One region of the Cytobacillus oceanisediminis genome, then DNA from elsewhere that is predicted to be linked to it. Evidence: a T-box and tRNA genes for the amino acid it is inferred to sense, from the RefSeq annotation. Region 1 holds a T-box; the other regions hold tRNA genes.
The links. The T-box of region 1 lies ahead of tyrS (tyrosine--tRNA ligase). A T-box ahead of a tRNA ligase gene usually reads a tRNA of that ligase, here a tRNA-Tyr.
Positions count from the first base shown of each region.

Region 2: it encodes a tRNA-Tyr, which carries the amino acid that the T-box ahead of tyrS (tyrosine--tRNA ligase) is inferred to sense. The anticodon was not compared.
Region 3: it encodes a tRNA-Tyr, which carries the amino acid that the T-box ahead of tyrS (tyrosine--tRNA ligase) is inferred to sense. The anticodon was not compared.

Region 1 covers NZ_CP065511.1:4,655,995-4,663,167, forward strand. The annotation lists gene IRB79_RS23350 (sensor domain-containing diguanylate cyclase) at 1-1,752, opposite strand, end outside; gene rpsD (30S ribosomal protein S4) at 2,335-2,937, shown strand; gene tyrS (tyrosine--tRNA ligase) at 3,036-4,295, opposite strand; T-box leader at 4,373-4,598, opposite strand; gene IRB79_RS23365 (transglycosylase domain-containing protein) at 4,753-7,173, shown strand, end outside.
Region 2 covers NZ_CP065511.1:1,394,542-1,401,714, forward strand. The annotation lists rRNA gene IRB79_RS07215 (23S ribosomal RNA) at 1-2,065, shown strand, start outside; rRNA gene rrf (5S ribosomal RNA) at 2,318-2,434, shown strand; tRNA gene IRB79_RS07225 (tRNA-Asn) at 2,455-2,529, shown strand; tRNA gene IRB79_RS07230 (tRNA-Ser) at 2,533-2,623, shown strand; tRNA gene IRB79_RS07235 (tRNA-Glu) at 2,639-2,713, shown strand; tRNA gene IRB79_RS07240 (tRNA-Val) at 2,718-2,793, shown strand; tRNA gene IRB79_RS07245 (tRNA-Met) at 2,803-2,876, shown strand; tRNA gene IRB79_RS07250 (tRNA-Asp) at 2,880-2,956, shown strand; tRNA gene IRB79_RS07255 (tRNA-Phe) at 2,980-3,052, shown strand; tRNA gene IRB79_RS07260 (tRNA-Thr) at 3,071-3,146, shown strand; tRNA gene IRB79_RS07265 (tRNA-Tyr) at 3,164-3,247, shown strand; tRNA gene IRB79_RS07270 (tRNA-Trp) at 3,255-3,328, shown strand; tRNA gene IRB79_RS07275 (tRNA-His) at 3,340-3,415, shown strand; tRNA gene IRB79_RS07280 (tRNA-Gln) at 3,474-3,548, shown strand; tRNA gene IRB79_RS07285 (tRNA-Gly) at 3,553-3,627, shown strand; tRNA gene IRB79_RS07290 (tRNA-Cys) at 3,646-3,719, shown strand; tRNA gene IRB79_RS07295 (tRNA-Leu) at 3,748-3,836, shown strand; tRNA gene IRB79_RS07300 (tRNA-Leu) at 3,860-3,941, shown strand; gene IRB79_RS07305 (nuclease-related domain-containing protein) at 4,552-5,313, opposite strand; gene IRB79_RS07310 (carbohydrate ABC transporter permease) at 5,496-6,437, shown strand; gene IRB79_RS07315 (carbohydrate ABC transporter permease) at 6,437-7,173, shown strand, end outside.
Region 3 covers NZ_CP065511.1:421,949-429,121, forward strand. The annotation lists rRNA gene IRB79_RS02190 (23S ribosomal RNA) at 1-1,672, shown strand, start outside; rRNA gene rrf (5S ribosomal RNA) at 1,799-1,915, shown strand; tRNA gene IRB79_RS02200 (tRNA-Asn) at 1,937-2,011, shown strand; tRNA gene IRB79_RS02205 (tRNA-Thr) at 2,047-2,119, shown strand; tRNA gene IRB79_RS02210 (tRNA-Glu) at 2,147-2,221, shown strand; tRNA gene IRB79_RS02215 (tRNA-Val) at 2,226-2,301, shown strand; tRNA gene IRB79_RS02220 (tRNA-Thr) at 2,307-2,382, shown strand; tRNA gene IRB79_RS02225 (tRNA-Tyr) at 2,395-2,478, shown strand; tRNA gene IRB79_RS02230 (tRNA-Gln) at 2,543-2,617, shown strand; tRNA gene IRB79_RS02235 (tRNA-Lys) at 2,773-2,845, shown strand; tRNA gene IRB79_RS02240 (tRNA-Gly) at 2,915-2,989, shown strand; tRNA gene IRB79_RS02245 (tRNA-Ala) at 2,993-3,065, shown strand; gene rocF (arginase) at 3,280-4,185, shown strand; gene IRB79_RS27990 (aspartyl-phosphate phosphatase Spo0E family protein) at 4,227-4,385, opposite strand; gene sigW (RNA polymerase sigma factor SigW) at 4,560-5,123, shown strand; gene IRB79_RS02260 (anti-sigma factor family protein) at 5,141-5,776, shown strand; gene cdaA (diadenylate cyclase CdaA) at 5,954-6,781, shown strand; gene IRB79_RS02270 (CdaR family protein) at 6,774-7,173, shown strand, end outside.

The DNA.
Region 1 (7,173 bases):
CCTGCTCCAATACGAAACACCGCATGAAATGGTTACTTGGGGATCTGTGATTTGACATACCTTTCTGACAAGCCGTTCAGCAATGAGCGATCCCGCCGGCAATGAAACACCGGGCAGGTAAAGAGCCAGCTCCTCTCCGCCCCATCTTGCACCTATATCAGTGCTGCGGATATTGCTGTTTATTAAATTGGCAACTTGAATAATGATTTCATCGCCAACCTGATGTCCGTATGTATCATTTACCAATTTAAAATCATCTATATCTACAAGCATAAATGTTCCTTCATGATCTTCATTCATGGACTGATGAATCCGATCATCCAGATAACTTCGCGAATATAGCTTTGTTAAGTGATCCGTTACAACCATCTTTTCAAGCTCTTCTCTCAGCATTGAATTGGTAAAGGCAAGTGTGGAATGATGAATCAAAGACTGGAGCAGCTTGAATGTTTCAAATGAAAAATGATAAGGAGAACTATGCATGACCAGGGCAAACCCCTTTAATGCTCCAGATTGGGTCATTGGAACAGCCATAATGGATTTGTAAAAGCTGGCCGTTCCCTCGAACTGTAAAGAAAAATCCCCAATAAAAAGAGACTCTTTCTCTTTGATGATCTTTGTCTTTATATACTGAATATAGATTTCTGCCTCTTTGGTTTGAAAAAATTCAGTGCTGCCCTGGATTATATTCACATCGGCACTATCAGAAGATATCAAGATGAAACCGGCTTCTTCAGCATCAAAGGAATGCAGAATCTGATCTGCCATGAAGTTCATGGTTTCTGTCAGACGCAAATTCGAATTCAGGCGGTGGGATGTTTCGTTAATTAATTGAAGGTCCGCTATCAATCGCTTGGATTGCTGATAAAGCTGCGCATTTTCCAGTGCACTGCCTGCAGTATTGGCCAGAAGCGTGATAAATTCAATTTCATTTTTAGGGAATATGATGGTATTAGGAGCTATGACCTGAAGCACTCCATAAACCCCCTGTTTCCCTTTTAATGGAGCATATAAGACAGAGCGCATTTCCTGCAGGGAATCTTCAAATTGAACAGCCCCTGTGACATATGCCTGCATGGCCGCGATGTTTTCGCTGTCATATTCAAGGTCTCTAATGGGCAAATCCCCATGATTATTGTTATCCTGGGACAGCAGAAGATAATAGGTAAAAGTGGGGTACATTTCCTGTAAAGTATAAATAATTTCCCCCAGCACCATATCCATATCCATTGAGGAATGGAATTTCTCTGTAACTCGATACAGCTGTTTATAGCGTTTTTCTTCAGATGCAATTTTGGCCAGACCCTGGGCTTTATCAAGAAATTGCCCGCATTCTTCGCTAAGCTCCTGAAATACTTTTTCTGGATAGGAATGAAAACAGCCTGATTCACCTGTTAAAATCATGCATCCCAGCAGCTGGCCTCTCTTTACAAGAGGAATCATGATTTGATCTTCCTTAATCTCAGTGCCTAAACTCTGCAATTCTCTGTTTTTGTTAGCCCATCTTTTTAAATCACCTGAAAAAGCAGGTGAAAGCAAAGCATCCGGGTTCGTGGCAGCTTCTGCAAAGAACTCCTGCTTCCATTCATTAAAGACGTACAGAGTTATTTCATCAGCTCCGGTAAGGGCTTTAATGGCAGAAAGCATTTCATTCAGTAATTTTTCATAGTGAAAGAAACCGTTCTCCGTATCGATAATGTCAAAAAATCGGCTTTTTAAATTAAGTATGATTTGGCGTTCAAGTGTATCCATCTTTATTATCACCCATCAAATGTCTCAGATCATGAATCTTTAAACCAATAAGGTATATTATAACGGACCAGAATTAATATTTTCAGCATACATGTGGCTATTTCGTTTCAACTTTCCTATATTCATATCTTTTAAGATAAGAAATCGACAAAAATACACATTAAAATAAAAAAAACGAAGCCGCCTTCCTTTAATTAAACAATTCCAATTTTTTCTTTATTATATCATATCTTGCAAATGGACTCTTTATAAGTTTTCTAATTTCATGTGAAATATGGCAAAGGACAAAAACTTCGCTTATAATTTAAACATCCTTTAAATATGAAGGAGTAAAAAATAAAATCATCTTGACTTTTATCCTTTAAAAATTATATAATACTCCTTGTGTAAAATATTGCAGCCTATGTGAGCACCTTGATGCACTCATTTTGTTCCTCAACCAGAGTTTTCTGGGGATGGGGTACTGTGTAACCCTCTGCTGCTAGGGCGAAGGTACATGAAAACAAAATGGACATGATTGTTGTGCGCATCTGTTTCTGTTTTTATTTTACCCAAATAAAAACACAAAAGGAGGAGTCTTAAATGGCTCGTTATACTGGTCCAAGCTGGAAATTATCCCGTCGTCTTGGAATCTCTCTAAGCGGAACTGGTAAAGAATTAGAAAAGCGTCCTTACGCTCCTGGACAACATGGTCCAAACCAGCGCAAAAAATTATCTGAATACGGATTACAATTGCAGGAGAAGCAAAAGCTTCGTCATATGTACGGAGTAAATGAGCGTCAATTCCGCAATTTATTCGATAAAGCTGGCAAAATGCCTGGTAAGCACGGTGAAAACTTCATGATTCTTCTTGAATCACGCCTTGACAACGTGGTTTACCGTTTAGGTCTTGCACGCACTCGCCGTCAAGCTCGTCAGCTAGTTAACCATGGTCACATCATGGTTGATGGATCTCGCGTTGATATTCCATCATACCGCGTAGCACCTGGTCAAACAATTACACTTCGCGAAAAATCTCGCAGCCTTGACATCGTTAAAGAAGCAATCGAAGTAAACAACTTCGTACCTGACTTCGTATCTTTCGATGCAGACAAGCTAGAAGGAACTTTCACTCGCATGCCTGAGCGTTCTGAACTTCCAGCTGAAATCAACGAATCTCTAATCGTTGAATTCTATTCTCGTTAATAATAGTAAAACTGCCGAATACATTTCGGCAGTTTTTTTTCTGTCTGGAAAATTCCTGGGTTGTGCAAAAAGCCCTCCGTCACAGGAGGGCTTACATTTTAGTATTTAATTAAAAAGTATTTCTTCTTTCCGCGGCGAATGACAGTAAATTGGCCTTCAATCTTGTCCTTATCAGAGAGTGTGTAGTCAAGCTCCGTTATGCGTTCTCCATTTACTGAAACAGCTCCATTCGTCACATCTTCACGTGCCTGGCGTTTGGATGGAGAGATTTTGGCAGCAACAAGCAAATCAACGATCCCCAATTCTCCGCCTTCTGAATGCTCATAAGATGGAACATCCTTAAAGCCTTGTTTGATCTCTGAGGCCGAAAGGTTTTTAATTTCTCCGCTGAATAACGCTGCTGTAATCTTAATAGCCTGTTCCAATGCTTCATCCCCATGGATCAGGCGTGTCATTTCTTCAGCAAGTGCTTTTTGGGCTTTGCGGAGATGCGGTTCTTCCTGAACAGCTTTTTCAAGGCCTTCAATTTCTTCACGGTATAAGAATGTAAAGAACTTAAGGTATTTGATTACATCCGCATCTGCTGTGTTAATCCAGAACTGGTAAAACTCATAAGGAGATGTTTTCTCCGGATCAAGCCAGATTGCTCCGCTTTCCGTTTTGCCGAATTTAGTTCCATCCGCTTTCGTAACCAGAGGGATGGTCAGACCATATGCCTTGGACCCTTCAGGCGCCATTTTGCGGATGAGCTCAAGGCCGGTTGTGATATTCCCCCATTGGTCGCTACCGCCAATCTGCATTTTGCAGTTATGGTTCTCATATAAATGAAGGAAATCCATTGCCTGCAGGATGGTGTAAGTGAATTCAGTAAAGGAAATTCCCGTTTCCAGTCTGGAAGAAATGGTGTCTTTAGCGAGCATGTAATTGACTCCGACATGTTTCCCGTAATCACGCAGGAAAGTAACGATATCCATGGAGCCTGCCCAATCATAGTTGTTAACCATGATTGCACCATTTTCACTTTCAAAATCAAAAATTCTTTTTAGCTGGTTCTTTATGCAGTCCACATTATGCTGTACAGTTTCCAGCGTCTGCAGCTTCCGCTCTTCGCTTTTACCGCTTGGATCTCCAATCAGGCCAGTGGCTCCGCCTACAAGAACGATTGGACGATGGCCTTCTTTTTGAAAGCGCCTTAAAGTCAAAAACGGCAGAAGATGCCCAATATGCATGCTGTCAGCTGTTGGGTCTACACCGCAGTATAAAGAGATTGCCTCTTTTCCGAGAGTGTTCTCAATGCCCTCTTCATCTGTCTGCTGGTAAACAATCCCTCTCCATTGCAAATCTTCAAGTAAACTCATCTTAACTCCTCCTAATTAACGGCTATTTTCAAGGCATTAACAGGGTATCACCCATACAAAAAACGCCCCTGCAAATATGCAGGGACGCATGATCATTTTTGCGCGGTACCACCCAAATTGAGGACAGCTGTCCTCCACTCTTTCAGAATAACGGATAATCCGTCCACTGCTATAACTGCTGTGCAGGTTGACAGTGAAAGCTCAGGGAGGTAATTCATCCTTCTATTTGTACCGGCTCGCAGCGAACGCCGGCTTTCTGAAACAGGGATAGAAGCATTACTGGGTTCCCATCAATGCCTGTAAAATATTTTAACGTCTAAGATAAAACATTTTTATCATAAAAATCAGCCAAATGTCAAATGCCTGTGCAAAAAAAGGAAATTTCAGATAAATGGCGAACCTTGTCATATTACTATGTCGCAATATGCTATAATAGATGTGATTTAGGGGGATTGATATGATGAAAGAAAAGTTTCAGATGTTATTTGATAAATTAAGGCAAACTCCGGGCCTTTTCGGGAATAAAAAAGCAGCTAAAGGAGCGAGTATAACGTACCAGGTTATCTGGAATCTTACTTTGCTCTTTATCATACTGGCTGTCGTTGGCGGTGCATTCGCGGGAGGACTTGGAGCTGGTTATTTCGCGTCGCTGGTAAAGGATGAACCCATCCGATCCTATGCCAGCATGAAAAAAGATATTTATGACTATGAAGAGACATCGCAAATATACTTTGCAAATAACGTATATTTAGGAAAGCTGAGAACAGACCTTGAACGTGAGGAAATTAAGCTTGATGATGTTTCGGAACACTTAATTAACGCAGTTGTCGCTACTGAAGATGAATATTTCTACGAGCATGACGGAGTGGTGCCAAAAGCGATTATGCGCGCACTGTTCCAGGAAGTAACAAATTCATCTGTTCAATCCGGCGGAAGTACACTTACACAGCAGCTGATAAAGAACCAAATCTTAACGAATGAAGTTTCTTTTGAAAGGAAAGCAAAAGAGATCCTGCTTGCTTTGCGACTGGAGAAATTCTTTGATAAAAAAGAGATATTGGAAGCCTACCTGAATGTATCTACCTTTGGAAGAAATGCATCCGGACGTAATGTTGCCGGAGTTGAAGCAGCTGCCAAAGGCATTTTTGGGGTGAGTGCTAAAGAATTAACTTTGCCTCAGGCCGCATTCATAGCAGGGCTGCCTCAGAGTCCATTCGGCTACACTCCTTTTACAAGGGAAGGAACGGTCAAAGAGAATCTGGAACCAGGTTTCTCGAGGATGAAAACCGTTCTGAAAAGAATGTATGACGATGGAAAGATTGACCAGAAGCAATACGAGGAAGCTTTGGCTTACGACCTGACCAAGGATTTCACAACGCCTTCAGAAAGCCCATTGGAAAAGTATCCATATTTGACGTATGAAATTGAAGAACGTGCAGTAAACATCATGACTAAGATTCTCGCAAAAAATGATGGATACGAAGAGCAGGACTTAAAAGAAGATGACGAGCTCCGAGAGGAATACAGGACTCTGGCAGACCGGACGATCCGCCAGAATGGCTTCCAGATCCATACGACGATTAACAAAGATATTTATGATAAAATGCAGCAGGTGAAAAATAATTACCCTTATTATGGGCCAGACAAACCTGAGACGATTAAGGACCCGGAAACCGGTGAAGATAAGCAAATCATGGAGCCCGTAGAGGTTGGTGCCATATTGATTGAAAATAAAACCGGTAAAATCATCAGCTTTGTCGGCGGACGCGATCACAAACGCGAGCAGCTGAATCATGCTACAAGCGCTCTAAGGCAAAATGGTTCAACCATGAAGCCGCTTTTAGTCTATGCTCCTGCAATGGAACTTGGAAAAGCAGCGCCCGGCACTATTCTGCCTGATGTGCCGCTATACCTAAGTCCAGGATTAAATAGGCCTTGGCCAAAGAACTATACGAATACCTATAGCGGGCTCGTCTCAGCCAGACATGCACTCAAGCATTCATACAATGTCCCAGCTGTTAAGCTCTATAAGGATATAGTCGGACAGCGGCCTGCCGCTTATCTGGAAAAAATGGGCTTTACCTCTCTGATCGGCCCTGACTATACAAACTTGTCTACATCCATTGGTTCTTTGGAATATGGGGTAACCGTTGAAGAAAATACGAACGCCTTTACTACATTTGCCAACGGCGGGAAGTTTGTTGACGCCTATATGATTGAAAAAATCACAGATAAAGACGGGAACATAATATTCCAGAATAAATCCGAGCCTGTTGATGTATTTAGTCCACAGACAGCGTACCTTACAATCGATATGATGAGAGACGTTATTAACAGCGGAACTGCCACATCGATTAAGAGCAGATTGAAGTTCAGTTCTGATTGGGCAGGGAAAACAGGTACTGGTACTGAATTCATAGATGCATGGTTCGTGGCATCCAACCCGAATGTCACTTTCGGCATATGGTCAGGATATGATACGCCTAAATCATTAAAAGCCCCTGGACCGCTAAGCTATAGTTTGCGCAATAACTATCTCTGGGCGGATTTGATGAATGCAGCATATGACGTCGCACCTGATCTTGTTGATCCGAGCGAAAGCTTTAAAATGCCGGGCGGAATCGTAAGACGTTCATTCTGTGCCATTTCAGGCCTGCTTCCTTCTGAAGCTTGCTCAAGAGCCGGTCTGGTTGAAACAGACTTATTTAATGCAAAGTTTGTTCCAACAAAGGTGGATGATAGCCTGGGCAATGGAAAACTTGTCAGAATCGGCAACAAGAAATATATGGCGCTTGATTCAACTCCTGAAGAATTTACAGAGCCGGGATTGGTTGTGAATCCAGATTATATCGAAAAGCTCTTCGGAATTAAGGCGAAT
Region 2 (7,173 bases), 2.1 Mb from region 1:
AGCTGGTTCTCTCCGAAATAGCTTTAGGCTAGCCTCATGTAGTAAGAGTCTTGGAGGTAGAGCACTGTTTGGACTAGGGGCCCCCATCGGGTTACCGAATTCAGACAAACTCCGAATGCCAAAGACTTATCCATGGGAGTCAGACTGCGAGTGATAAGATCCGTAGTCAAGAGGGAAACAGCCCAGACCACCAGCTAAGGTCCCAAAGTATACGTTAAGTGGAAAAGGATGTGGAGTTGCTTAGACAACCAGGATGTTGGCTTAGAAGCAGCCACCATTTAAAGAGTGCGTAATAGCTCACTGGTCGAGTGACTCCGCGCCGAAAATGTACCGGGGCTAAACGTATCACCGAAGCTGTGGATTGACATCTTACGATGTCAGTGGTAGGAGAGCGTTCTAAGGGCGTTGAAGCGGGATCGCAAGGACCCGTGGAGCGCTTAGAAGTGAGAATGCCGGTATGAGTAGCGAAAGATGGGTGAGAATCCCATCCACCGAATGCCTAAGGTTTCCTGAGGAAGGCTCGTCCGCTCAGGGTTAGTCGGGACCTAAGCCGAGGCTGAAAAGCGTAGGCGATGGACAACAGGTTGATATTCCTGTACCACCTCTTTACCGTTTGAGCAATGGGGGGACGCAGGAGGATAGGGTAAGCGCGCTGCTGGATTAGCGCGTCCAAGCAGTTAGGCCGGTAACGAGGCAAATCCGTTACCACACAGGCTGAGCTGTGACGGCGAGGAAGTTTAGTACCGAAGTTCCTGATTCCACACTGCCAAGAAAAGCCTCTAGCGAGGGAAAAGGTGCCCGTACCGCAAACCGACACAGGTAGGCGAGGAGAGAATCCTAAGGTGAGCGAGAGAACTCTCGTTAAGGAACTCGGCAAAATGACCCGTAACTTCGGGAGAAGGGGTGCTCATTAGGTGCATAGCCCTGATGAGCAGTGAATAGGCCCAGGCGACTGTTTAGCAAAACACAGGTCTCTGCGAAGCAAGGCGAAGTATAGGGCTGACGCCTGCCCGGTGCTGGAAGGTTAAGAGGAGAGGTTAGCGCAAGCGAAGCTTTGAATCGAAGCCCCAGTAAACGGCCGTAACTATAACGGTCCTAAGGTAGCGAAATTCCTTGTCGGGTAAGTTCCGACCCGCACGAAAGGCGTAACGATCTGGGCACTGTCTCAACGAGAGACTCGGTGAAATTATAGTACCTGTGAAGATGCAGGTTACCCGCGACAGGACGGAAAGACCCGTGGAGCTTTACTGTAGCCTGATATTGAATTTTGGTACAGCTTGTACAGGATAGGTAGGAGCCTGAGAAGCCGGAGCGCCAGCTTCGGTGGAGGCGTCGGTGGATACTACCCTGGCTGTATTGAAATTCTAACCCGCGCCCCTTATCGGGGCGGGAGACAGTGTCAGGTGGGCAGTTTGACTGGGGCGGTCGCCTCCTAAAAGTAACGGAGGCGCCCAAAGGTTCCCTCAGAATGGTTGGAAATCATTCGCAGAGTGTAAAGGCACAAGGGAGCTTGACTGCGAGACCTACAAGTCGAGCAGGGACGAAAGTCGGGCTTAGTGATCCGGTGGTTCCGCATGGAAGGGCCATCGCTCAACGGATAAAAGCTACCCCGGGATAACAGGCTTATCTCCCCAAGAGTCCACATCGACGGGAGGTTTGGCACCTCGATGTCGGCTCATCGCATCCTGGGGCTGTAGTCGGTCCCAAGGGTTGGGCTGTTCGCCCATTAAAGCGGTACGCGAGCTGGGTTCAGAACGTCGTGAGACAGTTCGGTCCCTATCCGTCGTGGGCGCAGGAAATTTGAGAGGAGCTGTCCTTAGTACGAGAGGACCGGGATGGACGCACCGCTGGTGTACCAGTTGTCTTGCCAAAGGCATCGCTGGGTAGCTATGTGCGGAAGGGATAAGTGCTGAAAGCATCTAAGCATGAAGCCCCCCTCGAGATGAGATTTCCCATAGCGTCAAGCTAGTAAGATCCCTGAAAGATGATCAGGTTGATAGGTCAGAGGTGGAAGCGTGGCGACATGTGGAGCTGACTGATACTAATCGATCGAGGACTTAACCAAAAAGAAAAGCGAAGGCGACTGTTCAACTTCGAGAGACGTTGGAGAGCCGGCCATTCAAATCCTGGTTTTGGGATTTGGAGGGACGGATCGAAACGGCCGAGAAGTTAGGAGCCGAAGCTAGACAAGTCATTGGTTATTACTCGGCAAACACTTCTTCATGCATTATCTAGTTTTGAGGGAACGAAAAAAAGTAAATTTCCTCTTGAAAAATGATAGAAAGACGGTATAATAATACTTGTCTTTGAAAAATAGTCTGGTGGCGATGGCGAGAAGGTCACACCCGTTCCCATACCGAACACGGAAGTTAAGCTTCTCAGCGCCAATGGTAGTTAGGGGCTGTCCCCTTGTGAGAGTAGGACGCTGCCGGGCTGTTTTACAAATATCATTATTCCGCAGTAGCTCAGTGGTAGAGCATTCGGCTGTTAACCGAACGGTCGTAGGTTCGAATCCTACCTGCGGAGCCAAATGGAGAGCTGTCCGAGTGGCCGAAGGAGCACGATTGGAAATCGTGTATACGCTAACCGCGTATCAAGGGTTCAAATCCCTTGCTCTCCGCCATTATAATTTCACATTGGCCCCTTGGTCAAGCGGTTAAGACACCGCCCTTTCACGGCGGTAACACGGGTTCGAATCCCGTAGGGGTCACCATTTTGGAGGATTAGCTCAGCTGGGAGAGCATCTGCCTTACAAGCAGAGGGTCGGCGGTTCGATCCCGTCATCCTCCACCATATTATTGTCGCGGGGTGGAGCAGTCCGGTAGCTCGTCGGGCTCATAACCCGAAGGTCGCAGGTTCAAATCCTGCCCCCGCAATCTGGTCCGGTAGTTCAGTTGGTTAGAATGCCTGCCTGTCACGCAGGAGGTCGCGGGTTCGAGTCCCGTCCGGACCGCCATTTTTACAAAGTAAATAATATGTGGCTCAGTAGCTCAGTCGGTAGAGCAAAGGACTGAAAATCCTTGTGTCGGCGGTTCGATTCCGTCCTGAGCCACCTTTACTGAATTGATTAGCCGGTGTAGCTCAATTGGTAGAGCAACTGACTTGTAATCAGTAGGTTGGGGGTTCAAGTCCTCTCGCCGGCACCATTTTTTTATGTTAATATGGAGGGGTAGCGAAGTGGCTAAACGCGGCGGACTGTAAATCCGCTCCTTCGGGTTCGGCAGTTCGAATCTGCCCCCCTCCACCATTTATATAGGGGTATAGTTTAATGGTAAAACGAAGGTCTCCAAAACCTTTGATGTGGGTTCGATTCCTACTACCCCTGCCAATATAATAATGGCGGCTGTGGCGAAGTGGTTAACGCATCGGATTGTGGCTCCGACACTCGTGGGTTCGATTCCCATCAGTCGCCCCATAATTTTTAAGTAACAGTACGAGTATAACTCTCATATAAATGTAATATGAATGATCAATGGGCTATAGCCAAGCGGTAAGGCACCGGACTTTGACTCCGTCACTCGCAGGTTCGAATCCTGCTAGCCCAGCCATTTTGCGGAAGTAGTTCAGTGGTAGAACATCACCTTGCCAAGGTGGGGGTCGCGGGTTCGAATCCCGTCTTCCGCTCCAGAATAAACTTCAAATTATGGCGGCATAGCCAAGTGGTAAGGCAGAGGTCTGCAAAACCTTTACCACCGGTTCGAATCCGGTTGCCGCCTCCATAATCTAAATCTTGATTCGCTTATATACGCCGGGGTGGCGGAACTGGCAGACGCACAGGACTTAAAATCCTGCGGTAGGTGACTACCGTACCGGTTCGATTCCGGTCCTCGGCACCACAAGATTTACTACATTTTAATATGCCGGTGTGGCGGAATTGGCAGACGCGCACGACTCAAAATCGTGTTCCTTCTGGAGTGTCGGTTCGACCCCGACCACCGGTATCTGAAAAGAGGTTTCCTTTATTGGGAAACCTTTTTTTGTTCAGGAATTAATTTTAATTATGGGATCCCTATCATTTGAAAAATGTTGCTGCTTGGGTTGTAAACAGAAATTATATATGGCTCCGAACGATTCAGAGGGGACTTTCGAATGGGGTTCTGAATTGTTCGGAGCCATATATTGAATTGTTTAATTAGTATTTTAACTTGGCTACCTTAAAAAAATATAAGAGCATCATTCATTAGTTAAATATGAAGAATGAAACGAAAAAGATTAGACGTGCTTGTAATAGCTACATATGAAGAGCAGGAATGAAAGAGAGCTAAACGTGCGCGATTCTAGCAATATGAGAAGAGGAGGGGAACGAAAGAGAGCTAAACGTGCCCGATCTTAGCAATATGCGAAGAGGAAGGGGGCGAAAGGGCAGTATTCATCTGGAAGCCTTATAATAAATACTGAAGTCTTTATTTATAATATGATGATTTTCCCGTATTTATTAGCGTGTAATTATTTACAAGGATCTTTCTTATAGTTTTCTTTGAGTACATGGTTTTGCACCATTCATGTATATTAGCTGTAGTAACTTTTAGTTCTGGAAATAATAATCTATATTCATCTACACTTCTGGTAACTGCATGAGTAATATCCTCTTTTTATTCCACATTTTAGGCATATCATAGTTAATTTATTGAAAGGCATTATAAAAGTTTTGCAAGATAAGCATGTCATCCACTTCTCCAGGCCTTCAAAAGTATATTCCAATCCCCTGCCAAAAGATGTTTCCTCCAAATGCAAAGACATTAACTTGTCCGCCAGCATTAAATGGTTTTTATTCGCCGGCTGAGGTTTCAATTTTAATTTGTCCATAAATCGCTTAATTTGTGCTGGAAATATAGCGGGAAGATTCATTGTGGATTGATATAGGTGGAATCCGGGGTTAATAAAAATAAGAAGAGCCTTAAGAGGGGTTTTTACTCTCAATTCCTGCAGCAGTCTTCTCAGGAGGGATTCACATCGCTGCAGCTGCAGAAGAGGGTTCTTAACTTCTGTATTTGTTTGTGCGGTGTACCATCTGTCTTGTTCGATATAAAAGTCTCCCTCATAATTCTTAACTTCAAAAATATAGATACAGTCCCCAGTGATTAATAGTGAATCTATCTGGAAAAAGGTGTTACTGTAATCGAACAATAAATCATGAAGAATAGTCCATTCCTCAGGCGATTCTTCTAGCAGCTCATCAAATATCTTCTCACCTGAAAAACCTTTTTCTAAATTAAGAAAGTGGCTGTAATCTTTAGGGGTAAGCCGCATTCTTCCATGTAAAAACCGAAGCATCTTTAATTCTTCTGGTTCATACCGAAATTTTAATATCATAACTCACATCCCAATATTCAAGATAGCTTCATTCTATGCAATATCTTCCATTAAGGCAAGTTACACCTATAAGAAGTCAAAATATTGCACCATTTTAGTCAATCCAGTCACCTATATATGCAAGCGGCTTCAAATATAATGAAGGAAAGCGTTTGCAAGAGATGAGGGGGCGGTGAAAAGAATTGGAGACAAAGGTTGAGATACAGGAACCAGCAGTTAAGGCAGAGATTAAAACAGTATCTAGGAAAAAAGCAAATCTGAAAAAAATCCTAACGTACAGTGCTTTTGTAGGACCGGCATTAATTTTTTTTCTGGTGATTCAGATCATTCCCTTCTTGATGGGGATTTATTATTCTTTTACGTCCTGGAATGGTGTCAGTTCTGTGGTTGAATGGGTCGGACTTGAAAATTATATTAAGATTTTTAAGAATGATCCTAAGTTTTTTGATTCCTTTATTTTTACTACCAAGTTTATGTTAGCTTCGGTTATTATTAGTAATTTACTAGGTTTTGGGCTTGCATTATTATTGAACGCAGCCTTGAAGTCCAGGAATTTATTGCGGACTGTGTTTTTCATTCCTAATGTTATCGGGGGATTATTGCTTGGGTTCATCTGGCAGTTTATTTTTGTAAAAGGGTTTACTGCAATTGGAAATCTTACAGATCTGTCCGTTTTTAAGCTTCCATGGCTTGGGGATGAGACAACAGCATTCTGGGGAATTGTGATTGTGTTTGCCTGGCAGATCAGCGGATATATGATGGTTATTTATATTGCAGCGCTGCAGGGGGTTGATCAGACACTGCTGGAGGCTGCAAGGATCGATGGAGCATCGAGCTGGACACTTTTGACGAAAATTATCATTCCGCTTATTTTGCCGGCGTTTACGATTTGTTTCTTTTTAACTATTTCAATGGCATTTAAGATTTTCGACCTGAATATTTCACTGACAGGCGGCGGGCCATTTAATTCAACTCAATCTGTTGCGATTAATATCTATCAGGAAGCATTCCAGAATAACAGGTATGGTCTGGGTACCGCGAAATCCATTTTGTTCTTCCTTGTTGTAGCAATTTTTACAACGGTTCAGGTGATGATGACCAAGAAAAGGGAGGTTGAGGCATAATGAATCCCAGATATACGAAGGTTACGTTTCTGCTCGAGATTATAGGAATCGTATTAGGAGTCATATTCCTCATACCTTTTTATTTCGTGATCATCAATTCTGTAAAAGGCTTTGCAGATATTTTGATTGATGCTGCAGCGTGGCCGCAGGAATTTTTATTCTCCAATTACTTGAAGGTATGGGATATCATTAATTTCCCGCGGGCCTTCTGGAATTCGCTTATAATTACGGTGATCAGCAATATTGGACTTGTTGTCATTAGTTCCATGGCTGCCTGGAAGATGGTCCGAACCCAGGGGAAATTCAGCAAAATCCTGTTTGCGTTATTTGTATCTGCAATGGTTATTCCATTCCAGACGGTCATGATACCGCTAATGAAGCTGGGAGGCACGCTGAATCTGACAAACAGCATACCTGGTCTCATCATTATGTATTTTGGCTTTGGTGTACCGTTATCGCTTTTCCTGTATCACGGATTTATTAAAACAGTTCCAATAGAGATAGAAGAATCGGCCCGAATTGATGGGTGCAGCCAGTTTGGGGTCTTTTGGAGAATTGTTTTTCCGCTTCTAAAGCCAATCACTGTCACGGTTGTTATTTTAAATACATTATGGATCTGGAATGATTATCTCCTGCCGCTTCTTGTGCTTCAGGATGCAGAGCTTAGGACGATTCCTTTGGCCACAAGCTCATTCTTTGCACAATATACAAAGCAGTGGGACATGGGACTGGCCGC
Region 3 (7,173 bases), 1.1 Mb from region 1:
AGCCAGACCGCAAGGACTGGTGGAGCGCTTAGAAGTGAGAATGCCGGTATGAGTAGCGAAAGATGGGTGAGAATCCCATCCACCGAATGCCTAAGGTTTCCTGAGGAAGGCTCGTCCGCTCAGGGTTAGTCGGGACCTAAGCCGAGGCTGAAAAGCGTAGGCGATGGACAACAGGTTGATATTCCTGTACCACCTCTTTACCGTTTGAGCAATGGGGGGACGCAGGAGGATAGGGTAAGCGCGCTGCTGGATTAGCGCGTCCAAGCAGTTAGGCCGGTAACGAGGCAAATCCCGTTACCACACAGGCTGAGCTGTGACGGCGAGGGAAATTTAGTACCGAAGTTCCTGATTCCACACTGCCAAGAAAAGCCTCTAGCGAGGGAAAAGGTGCCCGTACCGCAAACCGACACAGGTAGGCGAGGAGAGAATCCTAAGGTGAGCGAGAGAACTCTCGTTAAGGAACTCGGCAAAATGACCCCGTAACTTCGGGAGAAGGGGTGCTCATTAGGGTGCATAGCCCTGATGAGCCGCAGTGAATAGGCCCAGGCGACTGTTTAGCAAAAACACAGGTCTCTGCGAAGCCGCAAGGCGAAGTATAGGGGCTGACGCCTGCCCGGTGCTGGAAGGTTAAGAGGAGAGGTTAGCGCAAGCGAAGCTTTGAATCGAAGCCCCAGTAAACGGCGTAACTATAACGGTCCTAAGGTAGCGAAATTCCTTGTCGGGTAAGTTCCGACCCGCACGAAAGGCGTAACGATCTGGGCACTGTCTCAACGAGAGACTCGGTGAAATTATAGTACCTGTGAAGATGCAGGTTACCCGCGACAGGACGGAAAGACCCGTGGAGCTTTACTGTAGCCTGATATTGAATTTTGGTACAGCTTGTACAGGATAGGTAGGAGCCTGAGAAGCCGGAGCGCCAGCTTCGGTGGAGGCGTCGGTGGGATACTACCCTGGCTGTATTGAAATTCTAACCCGCGCCCCTTATCGGGGCGGGAGACAGTGTCAGGTGGGCAGTTTGACTGGGGCGGTCGCCTCCTAAAAAGTAACGGAGGCGCCCAAAGGTTCCCTCAGAATGGTTGGAAATCATTCGCAGAGTGTAAAGGCACAAGGGAGCTTGACTGCGAGACCTACAAGTCGAGCAGGGACGAAAGTCGGGCTTAGTGATCCGGTGGTTCCGCATGGAAGGGCCATCGCTCAACGGATAAAAGCTACCCCGGGGATAACAGGCTTATCTCCCCCAAGAGTCCACATCGACGGGGAGGTTTGGCACCTCGATGTCGGCTCATCGCATCCTGGGGCTGTAGTCGGTCCCAAGGGTTGGGCTGTTCGCCCATTAAAGCGGTACGCGAGCTGGGTTCAGAACGTCGTGAGACAGTTCGGTCCCTATCCGTCGTGGGCGCAGGAAATTTGAGAGGAGCTGTCCTTAGTACGAGAGGACCGGGATGGACGCACCGCTGGTGTACCAGTTGTCTTGCCAAAGGCATCGCTGGGTAGCTATGTGCGGAAGGGATAAGTGCTGAAAGCATCTAAGCATGAAGCCCCCCTCGAGATGAGATTTCCCATAGCGTCAAGCTAGTAAGATCCCTGAAAGATGATCAGGTTGATAGGTCAGAGGTGGAAGCGTGGCGACATGTGGAGCTGACTGATACTAATCGATCGAGGACTTAACCAAGTCATTGGTGAATACTCGGCAATACTTCTTCATGCATTATCTAGTTTTGAGGGAACGAAAAAATGAAATTTCCTCTTGAAAAAAACATCAAAAGAAAGTATAATCATACTTGTCTTTTGAAAATAGTCTGGTGGCGATGGCGAGAAGGTCACACCCGTTCCCATACCGAACACGGAAGTTAAGCTTCTCAGCGCCGATGGTAGTTAGGGGCTGTCCCCTTGTGAGAGTAGGACGCTGCCGGGCTGTTTACCAAAATACCACTTTTCCGCAGTAGCTCAGTGGTAGAGCATTCGGCTGTTAACCGAACGGTCGCAGGTTCGAATCCTGCCTGCGGAGCCATTTTCATAAAGCCCTTTTGGGAATTATGAGCTGTTGCTTCCATAGCTCAGCAGGTAGAGCACTTCCATGGTAAGGAAGAGGTCACCGGTTCGAGCCCGGTTGGAAGCTCTCTTAATGTAGACAACTAGAGTACTAGGCCCCTTGGTCAAGCGGTTAAGACACCGCCCTTTCACGGCGGTAACACGGGTTCGAATCCCGTAGGGGTCACCATTTTGGAGGATTAGCTCAGCTGGGAGAGCATCTGCCTTACAAGCAGAGGGTCGGCGGTTCGATCCCGTCATCCTCCACCATATTTGCCGGTGTAGCTCAATTGGTAGAGCAACTGACTTGTAATCAGTAGGTTGGGGGTTCAAGTCCTCTCGCCGGCACCATCTTTTTTAGATGGAGGGGTAGCGAAGTGGCTAAACGCGGCGGACTGTAAATCCGCTCCTTCGGGTTCGGCAGTTCGAATCTGCCCCCCTCCACCATTTATTCTTAATAAAACACAAAAAACTGGACAAGCTATGAATGTCCTTTTTATTTTGTAATTATTGGGCTATAGCCAAGCGGTAAGGCACCGGACTTTGACTCCGTCACTCGCAGGTTCGAATCCTGCTAGCCCAGCCATTTTTGATCCATTAGCTCAGTCGGTAGAGGATTTTAAAAGATTGCAGCATCGAAGCGTTACATCCCTGATTGGCAAGCTTTTATAATCTGCGACAAAGACCGAAGGGCTTTGAAGCACATCTGCAAATGAAGTTCAGGCATCAGGATTATATTATGAGCCATTAGCTCAGTCGGTAGAGCATCTGACTTTTAATCAGAGGGTCGAAGGTTCGAGTCCTTCATGGCTCACTTTATAGAAAGACGCAGACCTTAGGAATCGAGTCCTGAAGGTCTTACTTGTAAATATAAATATTTTTTGCGGAAGTAGTTCAGTGGTAGAACATCACCTTGCCAAGGTGGGGGTCGCGGGTTCGAATCCCGTCTTCCGCTCCAAATGGGGCCTTAGCTCAGCTGGGAGAGCGCCTGCTTTGCACGCAGGAGGTCAGCGGTTCGATCCCGCTAGGCTCCACCTTTATACATAATACGACAATCCTTAGACCAGCATGGTTTAGGGATTTTTTACTTTACAAACAATAATTTGGCAAAAACATAGGAAGCTAACATAGTATATTTAGAAGCCTCTTTCCTGGCAGCCGCATATATATACACGATTTTGTCGAGTTGAGTCATGTGTTTGAAAGCGGTTAAAATATGAGTATAAAGGGAAAGGGAGGACTTGTACTATGAAAAGACAGAAATTATCGATAATTGGAATGCCGATGGATCTTGGCCAGATGAGACGCGGTGTGGACATGGGGCCAAGTGCGATCCGATATGCAGGTGTGAATGAGCGATTAAAGTGTTTATTCGAAGATATCCATGACCAGGGCGATATTGCCATTGGCCGTCCGGAAGTTCAAATCGATCCAAATTCAAATCTTAGAAACTTGGACCTTATTGCTGAAAAGACAGAAAAACTAGGAGAAGAAGTTGATAAAGCAATAGAAAGTGGTTCTTTTCCATTAGTACTTGGCGGCGATCACAGCATCGCAATTGGAACATTGGCCGGTGTTTCGAAGCATTACAAAAATCTTGGGGTAATCTGGTATGATGCCCACGGGGATTTAAATACAGCTGAAACTTCACCTTCAGGGAACATTCATGGCATGCCTCTTGCAGTAAGCTTGGGAATTGGGCACCCGCTTTTAACCAATGTAGGAGGATATGCTCCAAAGGTTAAGCCGGAGAATATTGTCATTATTGGGGCAAGATCTTTGGATGAAGGAGAGCGGGAGCTTATTAAGGAAAAAGGCATTAAAGTATACACCATGCACGAAATTGACCGGCTTGGGATGACAAAGGTTATGGAGGAGTCTATTACATATTTAAAAGAAAGAAATACAGATGGTGTTCATCTGTCACTGGATTTGGATGGGCTGGATCCGCATGATGCACCGGGTGTTGGAACTCCAGTTATTGGCGGCATCAGCTACCGTGAAAGCCACTTGGCCATGGAGATGCTCGCAGAATCTCAGATCATTACATCGGCTGAATTTGTAGAGGTTAACCCGATTTTGGATGACAAAAACAAAACAGCTACCGTGGCAGTCGCGCTTATGGGTTCATTATTTGGCGAAAAGCTTCTATAATAATAGAAAATAAAAATGAGCAGAACGTAAACAAGTTCTGCTCATTTTTTTGCTGTGAGTGTATAATATTTATTTAGAAGTTGATCGAGTTTCGTGCTGGTATCAACTACCATATGATCTGTAAAAGAAGCGGAACCTGCTAACTGGATCATTCTTGACCGGCAATCCTCAATATCTCTCAATAGTTCCTTAACACACACCGTAACCAACCCTTTTCGATTAATTTAGTACTTTTATACCCTAAAAGAAAAAAAATAAACCAGAATAAGTAAAAATTTGCTAATATAGAAATTGAATGTTTTTTTATTAAAATGAAACCTTTTCCGCTATCGATTCGTATTATCGATTAGCCGCACTGGAGCGGAGGTAAAAAAATGGAGACAATCGTAAAGAAGAGGATAAAGCAAGTATTAAAAGGCGACCAGGATGCTTATGCTGAAGTTGTTGAAATATACAAAGATAAAGTTTTTCAGATTTGCTACAGAATGCTGGGAAACAGGCATGAGGCAGAGGATATTGCTCAGGAGGCTTTCTTAAGAGCCTATGTAAACATTGCCAGCTTTAATATTGACTTGAAATTTTCCACGTGGCTCTATCGGATTGCCACTAACCTTTGTATAGACAGAATCAGAAAAAAGAAGCCTGATTATTATCTGGATGCAGAGGTCGCAGGAACGGATGGACTGAACATGTATTCTCAAATTGCTTCCGATGCGAGGCTGCCGGAGGAAGATGTAGAAAGCCTTGAACTCCAGGAAACAATCCAAAGGGAAATATCGAAGCTTCCGGAGAAATATCGTTCGGTTATTGTTTTAAAATATATTGAAGAATTATCGCTGAACGAGATCAGTGAAACGCTCGACCTTCCTCTGGGAACGGTTAAAACCAGGATTCACCGGGGCAGGGAAGCACTTAGGAATCAATTAAGATACGTTTAAAAAAGAGGGTGAGAACTTTGAAATGTCCAGCAGAAATGGTTGTTTATATGCATGAGTACCTAGATGAAGAGATCTCAGCCGAACATGAGAAGGAATTAAGGGCACATTTGCAGAACTGTGAGGAATGCCAAATTCATTTCCATGAATTAAAGAAGACGATCGCTTTAGTCCAAAGCACTTCACATATACAGGCACCTGAAAATTTCACGGCAAACGTTATGGCGAAATTGCCTAAAGAAAAGCGAAAAGTCGGGGTTCAGCGCTGGTTCAGGCATCATCCGCTTTTAACTGCGGCATCCCTCTTTCTTGTTCTGATGATGGGAAGCGTCGTTTCTTCCTGGGATCAGGATCACCAACTATCGGTTTCTAAGCAGCCAAACCTTGTTGTGCAAAACGATAAGGTGATTGTACCAGAAGGCGAAGTGGTAAAAGGCGATGTAGTGGTTAAGAACGGCGACTTGGAAATCAAGGGCGAAATAGACGGAAATGTTACGGTCATCAATGGCCAGCAGTACATGGCTTCAGCCGGTAATGTTACCGGAGAAATCGAAGAGGTTGATGCCATTTTTGAATGGCTGTGGTATCACATCAAAAAGGCAGCCAAGGATGCTGTAAATGTATTTGAAAACGGAGAAACAGACAAAGAGAAATAGACATAACCATAGTAAGAATCCCTGCTTTAAGGCAGGGATTCTTAGTGTACTTATTTTTCCAGGTGGTGTCTGTTGTCTCAAAATTGGAATTAGCGTTAAATATGATATAATATGAAAGTTACATAAAGGAACTTTAAGCATTGATTGCTTTTGAAATATATATTTGGAGGAAGGATAATGTCGTTTGCAGATTTCTCTATTTTGAAATTGTTGGCTAATACAATAGACATTCTCCTTGTCTGGTACGTCATCTATAAGCTCATAATGATTGTTAAAGGAACAAAGGCTGTCCAATTGCTGAAAGGGATTTTTGTCATTATCCTGGTTAAAGTAGCAAGCGACAAGTTCCACCTGCAAACATTAGGCTGGATGATGGAACAAGTGCTTCTTTGGGGATTTCTGGCCATCATAATCATTTTCCAGCCGGAGCTGCGAAGAGCATTGGAGCAATTGGGGAGAGGAAGATTCTTCTCAAGGACGGCTAATCAGGAGGAGGAAAATCAGGAGAAACTCGTCGAATCCATAGCTAAGGCTGTGGATTATATGGCTAAACGCCGCATTGGGGCGCTTATTTCAGTTGAGCGGGAAACAGGGATGAACGATTATATTGAAACCGGTATTCAGCTGGATTCCAAAATTTCATCTGAGCTCCTGATTAATATATTTATACCGAATACACCGTTGCATGACGGAGCCGTTATCATTCAAAAGAATTGTGTGGCTGCAGCAGCGTGTTATCTGCCTCTGTCAGAAAGTCCATTCATTTCAAAAGAGCTGGGCACCAGACATAGGGCTGCTTTAGGTATAAGTGAAGTAACTGACAGTATTACCATTATCGTTTCAGAGGAAACAGGAAGTGTTTCCTTAACCAAAAACGGTGAGCTGCACCGTGATTTAAAAGCTGAAGCTTTTAAAGATATGCTTTCAAATGAGTTGCTTGTTCAACATAAAATAAAGCAGACTTCTTCAGGTCTTTGGAACTGGAGGGGGAAAAAGAATGGATAAGTTAATTGATAAATTGGTAGATACCCGCTGGTTTATGAAAATTGTTGCCTTGATTCTGGCACTTTTTCTATTTGATTCAGTATATGATGCAGATAAGGAATTAAAGAACATAAACGTTCCTGGCCAGCAGGATTCAGACATTATTGAAGATGTCCCGGTGAAAAGTTATTATGATACGGAAAATCTGGTCGTTACCGGTATTCCAGATACTGTTGATTTGAGCATAGAGGGTCCCAAAAGCCACCTTGAGCCAGCGAAAAAACAGCAGAACTTTGAAGTATATGTAGATTTGACGAATGCAGAAATTGGCTCTCAAAGAGTGGAAATTAAGATCCGCGATATCTCAGATAAACTTGATGTGACGATCAATCCGCAATATGCAGATGTGACAG